DNA from 3 places in the Thalassotalea nanhaiensis genome. Region 3 is predicted to be linked to each of the others. Evidence: predicted binding sites of a transcription regulator. Region 3 holds the regulator's gene; each other region holds the start of a gene.
What was found. The regulator MetJ, encoded in region 3, represses methionine synthesis genes. The targets are predictions, from matches to a motif close to TAGACGTCTAGACGTCTA.
Positions count from the first base shown of each region.

Region 1: a site for MetJ is predicted at 1,732-1,749, ahead of serA (phosphoglycerate dehydrogenase). Genes of this name have one in related genera too.
Region 2: a site for MetJ is predicted at 1,031-1,048, ahead of metA (homoserine O-acetyltransferase MetA). Genes of this name have one in related genera too.

Region 1 is NZ_CP134146.1:3,378,551-3,381,842, reverse strand. It holds gene RI845_RS14595 (GNAT family N-acetyltransferase) at 1-364, opposite strand, end outside; gene serA (phosphoglycerate dehydrogenase) at 415-1,644, opposite strand; gene rpiA (ribose-5-phosphate isomerase RpiA) at 2,025-2,681, opposite strand; gene RI845_RS14580 (5-formyltetrahydrofolate cyclo-ligase) at 2,785-3,292, opposite strand, start outside.
Region 2 is NZ_CP134146.1:1,016,899-1,020,190, forward strand. It holds gene recA (recombinase RecA) at 1-693, shown strand, start outside; gene metA (homoserine O-acetyltransferase MetA) at 1,112-2,023, shown strand; gene metH (methionine synthase) at 2,057-3,292, shown strand, end outside.
Region 3 is NZ_CP134146.1:261,115-264,406, reverse strand. It holds gene metB (cystathionine gamma-synthase) at 1-945, opposite strand, end outside; gene metJ (met regulon transcriptional regulator MetJ) at 1,150-1,476, shown strand; gene RI845_RS01205 (M56 family metallopeptidase) at 1,589-2,794, opposite strand; gene RI845_RS01200 (BlaI/MecI/CopY family transcriptional regulator) at 2,787-3,161, opposite strand.

The sequences.
Region 1 (3,292 bases), 1.2 Mb from region 3:
CAGCCGTATTGTCAGTATTTATGGTGGGGCTGTTATTATCATGGTTTTGTTTAGCTGGCTCTTTTGGCCAAACACAGGCACAAATACCTAAACGTTGATGACTGTATTTATCCCTAATCACCCAAGTTAAACGTTTACCAGTTCGGTTTTGTTTGATGCTGCGTTCAAAACTTACTTGTGCCTGTTCAGCACTTATTACGCCGCCAATATGCTTGCACACTTCAGCGTTGCAATACAGTTGTTGGTATAGCGTTTTGTCTGCCGCTGAAAGCGGTAACATGGTTAGCTTGGTAGTGTTAATTAAAAAACCGACTGTGGCATTAATACTACAGTCGGCTTTAGCTTGTTCTGGCATTTGATTCATTCAAGTTTGTTTATATTACCTAAATTAATCTTTACTAAGTCATAAATCAACTAGTGAATTAAACGTGCGCGAATTGTGCCATCAATCGCTTTTAATTCTTTTAATGCGGTTTCAGAATAATGTGATTCAACATCGATAACTACGTAACCAATTTTATCGTCAGTTTGTAAATACTGCGCGGCAATGTTGATGTCACGCTCGGCAAACGCTTGGTTAATTTGCGTTAATACACCCGGTTGGTTGTGATGTATATGGAACAAACGTGAACGGTCAGTATGAGCTGGCAGTGATACTTCCGGGAAGTTAACCGCAGATAACGTTGAGCCATTGTCTGAGTACTTAACAATTTTACCTGATACTTCACGGCCAATGTTTTCTTGTGCTTCTTTGGTGCTCCCACCAATGTGCGGCGTTAAAATAACATTATCAAAGGCGCGCAGTGGAGAAACAAACTCTTCATCATTTGAACCCGGCTCTACCGGGAATACATCAATTGCCGCGCCGCCCAGTTTTTTCGACTCAAGCGCTTCGGCCAGTGCATCAATGTCAACCACAGTACCGCGCGCGGCATTAATAAATATGGCGCCTTGTTTCATCGCATCAAACTCTGCAACACCCATCATATTTTGTGTAGAAGCAGTTTCTGGCACGTGTAAGGTAATAACATCGGCAATGTTTAATAATTCGGTCATGCTATCTACTTGGCTGGCGTTACCAAGTGGAAGTTTGGTTTCAATGTCGTAAAACTTAACGCGCATGCCAACATGCTCGGCTAAAATACCTAACTGTGTACCAATGTGACCGTAACCAATAATACCTAAGGTTTTACCACGAGCTTCAACAGAGCCAACCGCAGATTTTTGCCAAACACCTCTATGGGCAAGGGCGCTTTTTTCTGGAATACCACGCAGTAATAACAACGTTTCGCCTAATACTAATTCTGCCACTGAACGAGTATTTGAAAACGGTGCGTTAAATACTGGAATACCGCGAATTTGCGCAGCTTCAATATTTACTTGGTTAGTACCAATACAAAAACAGCCAATAGCGGCTAGTTTGTTAGCACAAGCGATTACATCGTCAGTTAACTGGGTGCGTGAGCGAATACCAATAAAGTGTACGTCTTTAATTTTTTCTTTCAGCTCTTCATCATCCAATGCGCTTTTTACGTATTCAATGTTGCTATAACCGTTCGTCTTTAGTACTTCTAAAGCTGATTGGTGTACGCCTTCAAGAAGAAGGATTTTAATTTTGTCTTTGTGCAAAGATTTTCTGGTCATAGCTGATTAACTCTTTATGTACTGCCACTGAATATTATTCAGCATGCATATTAAATAACAAATTGGGTTGGTAAAATCTAACGGTTTTAGATGGCTAGATATCTGAATGAGGTTATAAACTAACATATAGAGTTAAAACTCGAAAGAACTATTTTAGTGCATTTTACTCTATTTTATAACAGAGCAAAGTTGTGTTTTTTCTGGTTTTTATTTAAATCGGAAATTTTTATCCAAGGTGACTTTAATACTGTGTATTAGGTATGTTTAGAATATTATTCGGTGAAGGCTAGGTGGGGGATGCTTTATACGATTAATTTACCGTTAAAAATAAAGGCAGTAAAACTGCCTTTATTTTTATTAAGGTGCTTACTTAGCTTAGGTTAACTAATCACCTTGCTGCCATTAGGCGTACCAAGTACCAATACATCTGCACCGCGATCAGCAAATAAACCATTGGTTACTACGCCAACTAAGGCATTAATTTTAGTTTCCATTTCTACCGGATTTAAAATTTGCATGTTATACACATCTAAAATGACATTACCGTTATCGGTAATAACACCTTCTCGGTAGACTGGGTCGCCACCAAGTTTTACTAATTCACGTGCAACGTAGCTGCGCGCCATTGGAATAACTTCAACCGGTAATGGAAAATTGCCTAATACGCCAACTTGTTTGCTTTCATCACAAATACAAACGAATTTTTTAGCAACAGCTGCAACAATTTTCTCACGGGTTAGGGCTGCACCGCCGCCTTTGATCATATGCATGTGCTCGGTAATTTCATCTGCGCCGTCTACATATACCGATAAATCGTCAACCGAGTTTAAGTCGAACACTTCAATGCCGTAGCCTTTTAATCGCTCGGTAGATGCTTCTGAACTTGATACTGCGCCAACTATCGTGTGTTTTATTGTGGCTAAAGCGTCGATAAAATGATTTACCGTTGAGCCTGTGCCCACACCAACGATGCTGTCTTGCTCAACAAATTCTAATGCTTTTATTGCAGCGGCTTTTTTCATTTCATCTTGGGTCATTATCAGTCCTGTTCGGTGTTTGTATGTATATAGATATTGATTGCACAGATTATAACCTTGTATGTGTTGCGGTTAAATATTTAATTTAGAAAATAGCTGTGATTTAAGGCGTTAAAATTTCTGGTAAACGGATGTCCCAAGGTTCAACTGGTACTTTCGCTATTTTTTGACAGTGATGGGCTACGCCGATAGGGAAAGGCTTTATCTGTTTTGCTTCAAGCTGTTGCAGCCTTGTTTGTCGCTTAGTTTGATGGTGCCAGTTGGCTAACGTTCTATCATAAAAACCACCGCCCATACCAATGCGATCACCTTGGTTGTCAAATGCTACCAGTGGCGTTATTAACACATCCAATTGATTTACCGGCAGCACATTAGCTACATTTAACTTAGGTTCAAAAATGCCATATTTATTGCTTACTAACTTGGTTGTAGGCTGATAATGCAAAAACAACAAATGGCCCTTACAAAACGGATGTATTACCGGCAAGTAAACTTGCTTGTTTTGTTGCCAGCACCAATCAATAAAATCAACCAAATCTAACTCACCATCATTGGCAAGGTATACCGCAATGCTATTGGCTTTAATAATGTGTGAGTGCTTAGCTAGTTTT
Region 2 (3,292 bases), 760 kb from region 3:
TTATTGGTTTCGCAACCAGATACTGGTGAACAAGCGTTAGAAATTGTTGATATGTTAAGCCGCTCTGGTGCTGTTGACGTAATCGTAGTCGACTCTGTTGCAGCTCTTACACCTAAAGCTGAAATTGAAGGCGATATGGGCGATAGCCACATGGGTCTACAGGCTCGTATGTTGTCACAAGCAATGCGTAAGCTTACAGGTAACCTTAAGCAATCTAATACAATGCTTATTTTTATTAACCAGATCCGTATGAAGATCGGTGTAATGTTTGGAAACCCTGAAACCACCACTGGTGGTAATGCGTTGAAGTTCTATGCATCAGTTCGTTTAGATATTCGTCGTATCGGTGCGGTTAAAGAAGGTGATGAAATCACCGGTAATGAAACACGAGTTAAAGTGGTTAAAAACAAAATTGCCCCTCCATTTAAACAAGCTGAATTCCAAATATTATACGGTCAAGGTATTAATAGTTTAGGTGAGTTAATCGACCTTGGTGTTAAGCACAAAATGGTAGAAAAAGCGGGTGCATGGTATAGCTGTATGGGCGAACGTATCGGCCAAGGTAAAGCAAATGCGACCAAATACCTTGTAGAAAACCCTGCAATGGCAAAAGAGTTAGACGCTAAATTACGTGGCTTATTACTTACTGCCGCTAAAGATACTGAAGAAGAAGCAGTAGCTGAAACTGAATAGTATTCAAACAGCTCACTATGATTAATAAAACCCGCTCAATTGAGCGGGTTTTTTACTTCAGGGACGAAGTAATGCCAACCTGACAGGGATGTTACAAGGTTGGCTCACTTCAGGGACGAAGGAATGCCAACCTGACAGGGATGTTACAAGGTTGACTCACTTCAGGGACGAAGAAATACAACCCCAACGTACAGTGTTATTCATATCCTAGATAACAACTCCTGCATTATTTCATCGTCTTTAATCCAACTACTAACACATTCCTTAAAGATTCATCTATGTGAAGAATGTGTTCTCGCGTTCATCATTCTCAACTGATAATAAAAAAAATCTTATTTAGACGTCTATACGTTTAGATGTTGACATTTCTATACGGATGAGTAGTATTAAGTTTTTCCTATTTAAAAGGTTTGAGTTAATGCCGATTAAAATCCCTGACCAACTTCCTGCACTGGCAGTTCTCGCGAATGAGAACATCTTTGTCATGTCTGAAAATAGGGCGGTTAATCAAGACATTCGACCTATGCAAGTTGCGATATTAAATTTAATGCCGAATAAAATTGAGGCTGAGATACAAATATTGCGCATGCTTTCCAATACGCCGCTGCAAATAAATATTGAATTTGTACGTTTAAATTTGAATGAATCTAAAAATACGCCAAAGGCACACTTAGATGAATTTTACTGCTTGTTCGATGATATTAAGCATAAGCATTATGACGGTTTAATAGTAACGGGCGCGCCTTTAGGCCAACTTAACTATGAAGATGTTTCTTATTGGGACAAAATCACCGAAGTGTTTGACTGGGCACACGCTAATGTTACTTCGACTATGTATTCCTGTTGGGCTGCACACGCTGCACTATACTATCGCTATGGGTTAAATCGTAGATTACGAGATAAAAAACTGTCAGGTGTGTACCAGCATCAAACGTTAGATTCTATGGAACCATTAACTAGGGGCTATGAAGAAGAGTTTTCAGTGCCACACTCTCGTTATGGCGAGATTGATAAAGCAATTTATAAAAGTGTGAATGAACTGAATGTACTTGCTGAGTCTGATCAGGCTGGAGTTTATCTTGTGGCGACAAAAGATAAAAAACATGTATTTGTTACCGGTCACCCTGAGTACGATGCCAGTACGTTAAGTGATGAATACCAACGCGATGTAAAAGCAGGCCTAAGCTCTTTTATACCCGAAAATTATTTTAAATGTGATGATGTAAATATTGCCCCGAAAAACAAATGGCGGAGCCATGGCTGTTTACTCTTTAGCAATTGGCTAAATTATTATGTTTATCAAATTACTCCATACAACCTTGAAAATTAGCTCAAACAGCAATTATTAAATTAAGATCCAGGAATTATTACGGTGAAATCTCCAACAAGCATTTTATTAGAGCAACAATTACAAGAGCGAATTTTAGTCCTTGATGGTGCTATGGGTACCATGATCCAAGATCATAAGTTTGAAGAGCAAGACTATCGAGGTGAACGGTTTGTCGACTGGCACTGTGATGTAAAAGGTAATAATGATTTATTGTCTATAACTCAGAGTGAAGTCATTAAAGACATACATCGTCAATATTTGCTTGCTGGTGCTGATATTATTGAAACCAATACCTTTAACTCGACTACTATTGCCATGGCCGATTACGACATGGAAGATATTAGCCGTGAAATAAACTTGGTATCAGCTCAAATTGCACGAGAAGTTGCAGATGAAATTAGTTTAACAACGCCTACAAAACCGCGTTTTGTTGCCGGTGTGTTAGGACCAACTAACCGTACGTGTTCTATTTCTCCTGATGTTAATAACCCGGCGTTTCGAAATGTCAGTTTTGATGAACTAAAAGATGCCTATGTAGAATCTATTGAAGCCTTGATTGAAGGTGGCGTAGATATAATCATGCTGGAAACCATCTTTGATACGCTTAATGCAAAAGCCGCCGTGTTTGCTGTAGAGCAAGTCTTTGCAGATATTGGCTATCGTTTACCTTTGATGATTTCAGGTACGATAACCGATGCATCAGGACGAACGCTATCTGGGCAAACGACTGAAGCATTTTATAACTCGTTACGTCACGCAAATCCAATTTCATTTGGTTTAAACTGTGCCCTTGGCCCCGTTGAGCTTAGACAGTACGTAGAAGAGTTAAGCAATATTTCTGATTTTGCAGTTTCTGCCCATCCCAATGCTGGCTTACCGAACGCGTTTGGCGAATACGACTTTACTGTTGATGATATGAATAAGCATATTATTGAATGGGCTCAATCTGGATTTTTAAATATAGTTGGCGGCTGTTGCGGGACAACTCCGGCACATATTAAAGGCATTGCTGATAGTGTCGCTAATGTAACTCCACGTAGAATAGAAGCTAAAAAAATTGCCTGTCGATTATCTGGCTTAGAAGCGTTAAACCTAGATGAAAATAGTTTATTTGTTAACGTAGGCGAGCGCACTAATGTAACGGGCTCTGCCATTTTTAAACGCTTGATCACCGAAGAAAAGTACGATGAAGCCATCGCTGTTGCCCTTCAACAAGTTGAAAACGGTGCACAAATAATCGATATCAACATGGATGAAGGCATGTTGGAC
Region 3 (3,292 bases):
AAACAATGCTTTAACTTCGTCAACACCGCCATTAAGTTCGAATGAAAACATGCTGCCAAAACCGGCTTGCTGTTTTTTGGCAATGTCATGCCCAGGGTGGTCTACCAAACCTGGGTAATGAATAGTGTTAATAGCCGGGTGGCTTTGTAAAAACTGTACTAATTGCTTGGTATTTTCGTCATGCTGCTTTAAACGAATCGGCAAAGTTTTAATGCCGCGCAGGGTTAAATAGCTATCAAATGGTGAGCCGGTAATACCAATACAATTTGCCCACCACGTTAATGTTTCTCCAAGCTCAGCGTCTTTGGTAACCACCGCACCGCCTACTACATCTGAGTGACCATTGATAAATTTGGTGGTTGAATGAATAACAATGTCTGCACCTAGGTCTAACGGGCGTTGTAATAAAGGTGATAAAAAGGTGTTGTCTACCGCAACCAAGGCGCCGACAGCTTTCGCTTGCTGACAAATTTTTGCGATATCAACAAGACGTAACAATGGATTACTCGGTGTTTCTAACAACACCAACTTAGGCTTTTGCGCAAGTGCTTCATTAAGTTGCTGCTCATTTGTTTGGTCCACTACCTGTAACTTAAATACTCCGCGCGCGGCTAAATGAGTAAATAAACGATAACTGCCACCATAACAATCATGTGGAATAAGCAAGGTATCTTCACTGGTAAGTAATTGGCATACCAAATGAATTGCAGACATACCGGTACTGGTAATCACACCAGTTGTGCCACCTTCCAAATCGGCAATCACCTCAGCGAGTGTTGTACGGGTTGGGTTACCGCTACGAGAATAATCATACTGACGCTTTTCATTAAAGCCTTTTAAACTATAGGTGCTCGATAAATGCATAGCAGGTACAACAGCACCATGATGTTCATCACTATTTATGCCAGCTTGTACAGCTATTGTATTCAATTTATCGTGTTTCATAATCAGCTCTTCGTCAGTTATTTTGGTGTAAATTTAAAACTAGATGTTTAGACGTCTATAAATCTAAACGTATTCACCTCCAAGGTCAAGAAGTTTTAGCCATCTAAACATCTTTGCTTTTAGATGTTGACTAGAAATCTATAGCTAGTACAATTTATATATAACAAGAAAGATTTAGAAAATTTATATTAATGGGGAATATCGATGGCTGAATGGAATGGGGAATACATCAATCCTTATGCACAACACGGTAAAAAAAGTGAGCAAGTTAAAAAAATCACTGTATCTATACCGTTGCGTGTATTAAAAGTTCTAACTGACGAAAGAACACGCAGACAAGTGCAAAATTTGCGTCACGCCACAAATAGTGAATTACTTTGTGAAGCATTTTTACATGCGTTTACGGGGCAACCATTACCAGACGATAGTGATTTAGCTAAAGGTAATGAGCAAATCTTACCGGAAAGTGTTCGTAAAATTCTAGAAGAGCAAGGCGTTACAGACTTTTCTGAGTATGAAGAACAAGAATAAGTAATTGCTTAATCAATCCTCCTTTTACCCCATACATGGTTCAGGAGGATAAGCAAAAAAACAGCACCTAATTAGGTGCTGTTTTTGTTTGTGTCGTTTAATTAATAAAGGCTTACTGGGTCACTTTAATTCGTTCGACTAAACTTTCAGATTTTTCATTGTTTTTAGTCACAAAATCTAATTGTACAAGTTGGTTCTTCAAACCATGACTAGAGCTTTGGTATTGCCACTGCCTTAAGGCTATTTTCGCTGACTTGTCGAATATCTTTTTAGGCTCTGCGTTTATCACAATTACATTCTCTACTTTACCGGCAGCAGTTACATCAAACTGTAAAACCACAGAGCCATTTAAATTCTCTTTTACCGCTTTTTCTGGGTAAATTGGCTCAACTCGCATTACAGGTGCAACAACCTCATCGGCACTTTTAGCTGCGGGAGTATTTTCGGCAATGGCCATACTGCTTAATAAACTTGCTATAAGCGCTAACATAGTAACTTTAACGAAAGGCTTGTTCTGTTGTTTTTGTTTAATAAAATTTAATCTTTTTAACATAGTTTGCTTCTCTGTGTAGTGGGTGTATGCATAAAGCTGGTTATTAGTATTTTCGATACTAAGTAACATCGCTTTACTGTATTGAATTTTTTCATCGGTATTTTTGTCAGTTAAAACGCTCTCATCACAAGAGATTTCTTGCAGCCTTCTAAAGCTTTTATAACCAAGCCACATTAATGGGTTAAACCAAAATAGGCTTAATAAGATCAGCGCGATAAAATTACAGCGAGTATCCTGGCGTTTAAAATGCACAACTTCGTGCTCTATCACCATGGCCAACTGTTTTGCGCTGTACATCTGCAAATAATTTTTTGGCAATATGAGTTTTGGAAAAAGTAATCCTATTAATAACGGACTTGCCACATGCTTACTTACATAGGGGGTTAATGAATCAGGTAAGTTAAGCGCTTCAGTATTACTGTTCGGCTTTATCGCTACTTCTGCAGTTCGCAATTGCAGGTGTGAAAAAGTGCTTGAGGCAATAACAATAAAGCAACCTACGCACCAAGCGGTCAACCAAATAACGCTGTTATCTATTGCTACATTATTGTTATTAATTGCCACTAAATAACGGCTTATTTGCGGTGCAAGTTCAGGTTTTAATATCTCTGGCATATTAGCCAATACTAATGCCACGGGTATCGCCGCGTATAAGCCATAGCAAAATTTTGCGCCAAGTGCCGGCAACAGTTTTGTTTCACAAAAAATCAGTACTATTAATAATGAAGACAAGACAAGTTGCTGCTCAATAAGCCAATCAATCATTATCCTTCTCCCATTGAGCAATTACTTTTTTCAGGTCATCAATGTCGTCTTTTGATAACTTTTCAGTTTTTGCAAAACCAGCAACCAAAGGTGCAATTCTTCCTCCAAAAAAGCGCTCGACTAAACTCTTGCCTTCTTTGTAGGTGTAAGATTCTCGCTCTAACAGGGGTGAATATAAATAGTGCCTTTGTTGCTTTTCAAAACTTATTGCACCCTTTTTCACCATGCGGTTTAAAAGTGTTTTAACGGTTTTGTCGTGCCAGGTCTTTTCTTCATTTAATTTGTTAATAATGTCATTGGCACTCGCGGGATAATTCATCCAAAGAGCTTCCAATACTTCAAATTCTGCTTTACTTATTTCTATCATATGCCCATCGATTACACTTGTAATTTAAATAAGGATTACACATGTAATTGATAAGTGCAAATTTATTTTGCATAAAATTTCATCATAATCAATCAAAGCAAGAAAATTATTGGCGGTTTAACTCAACCTCT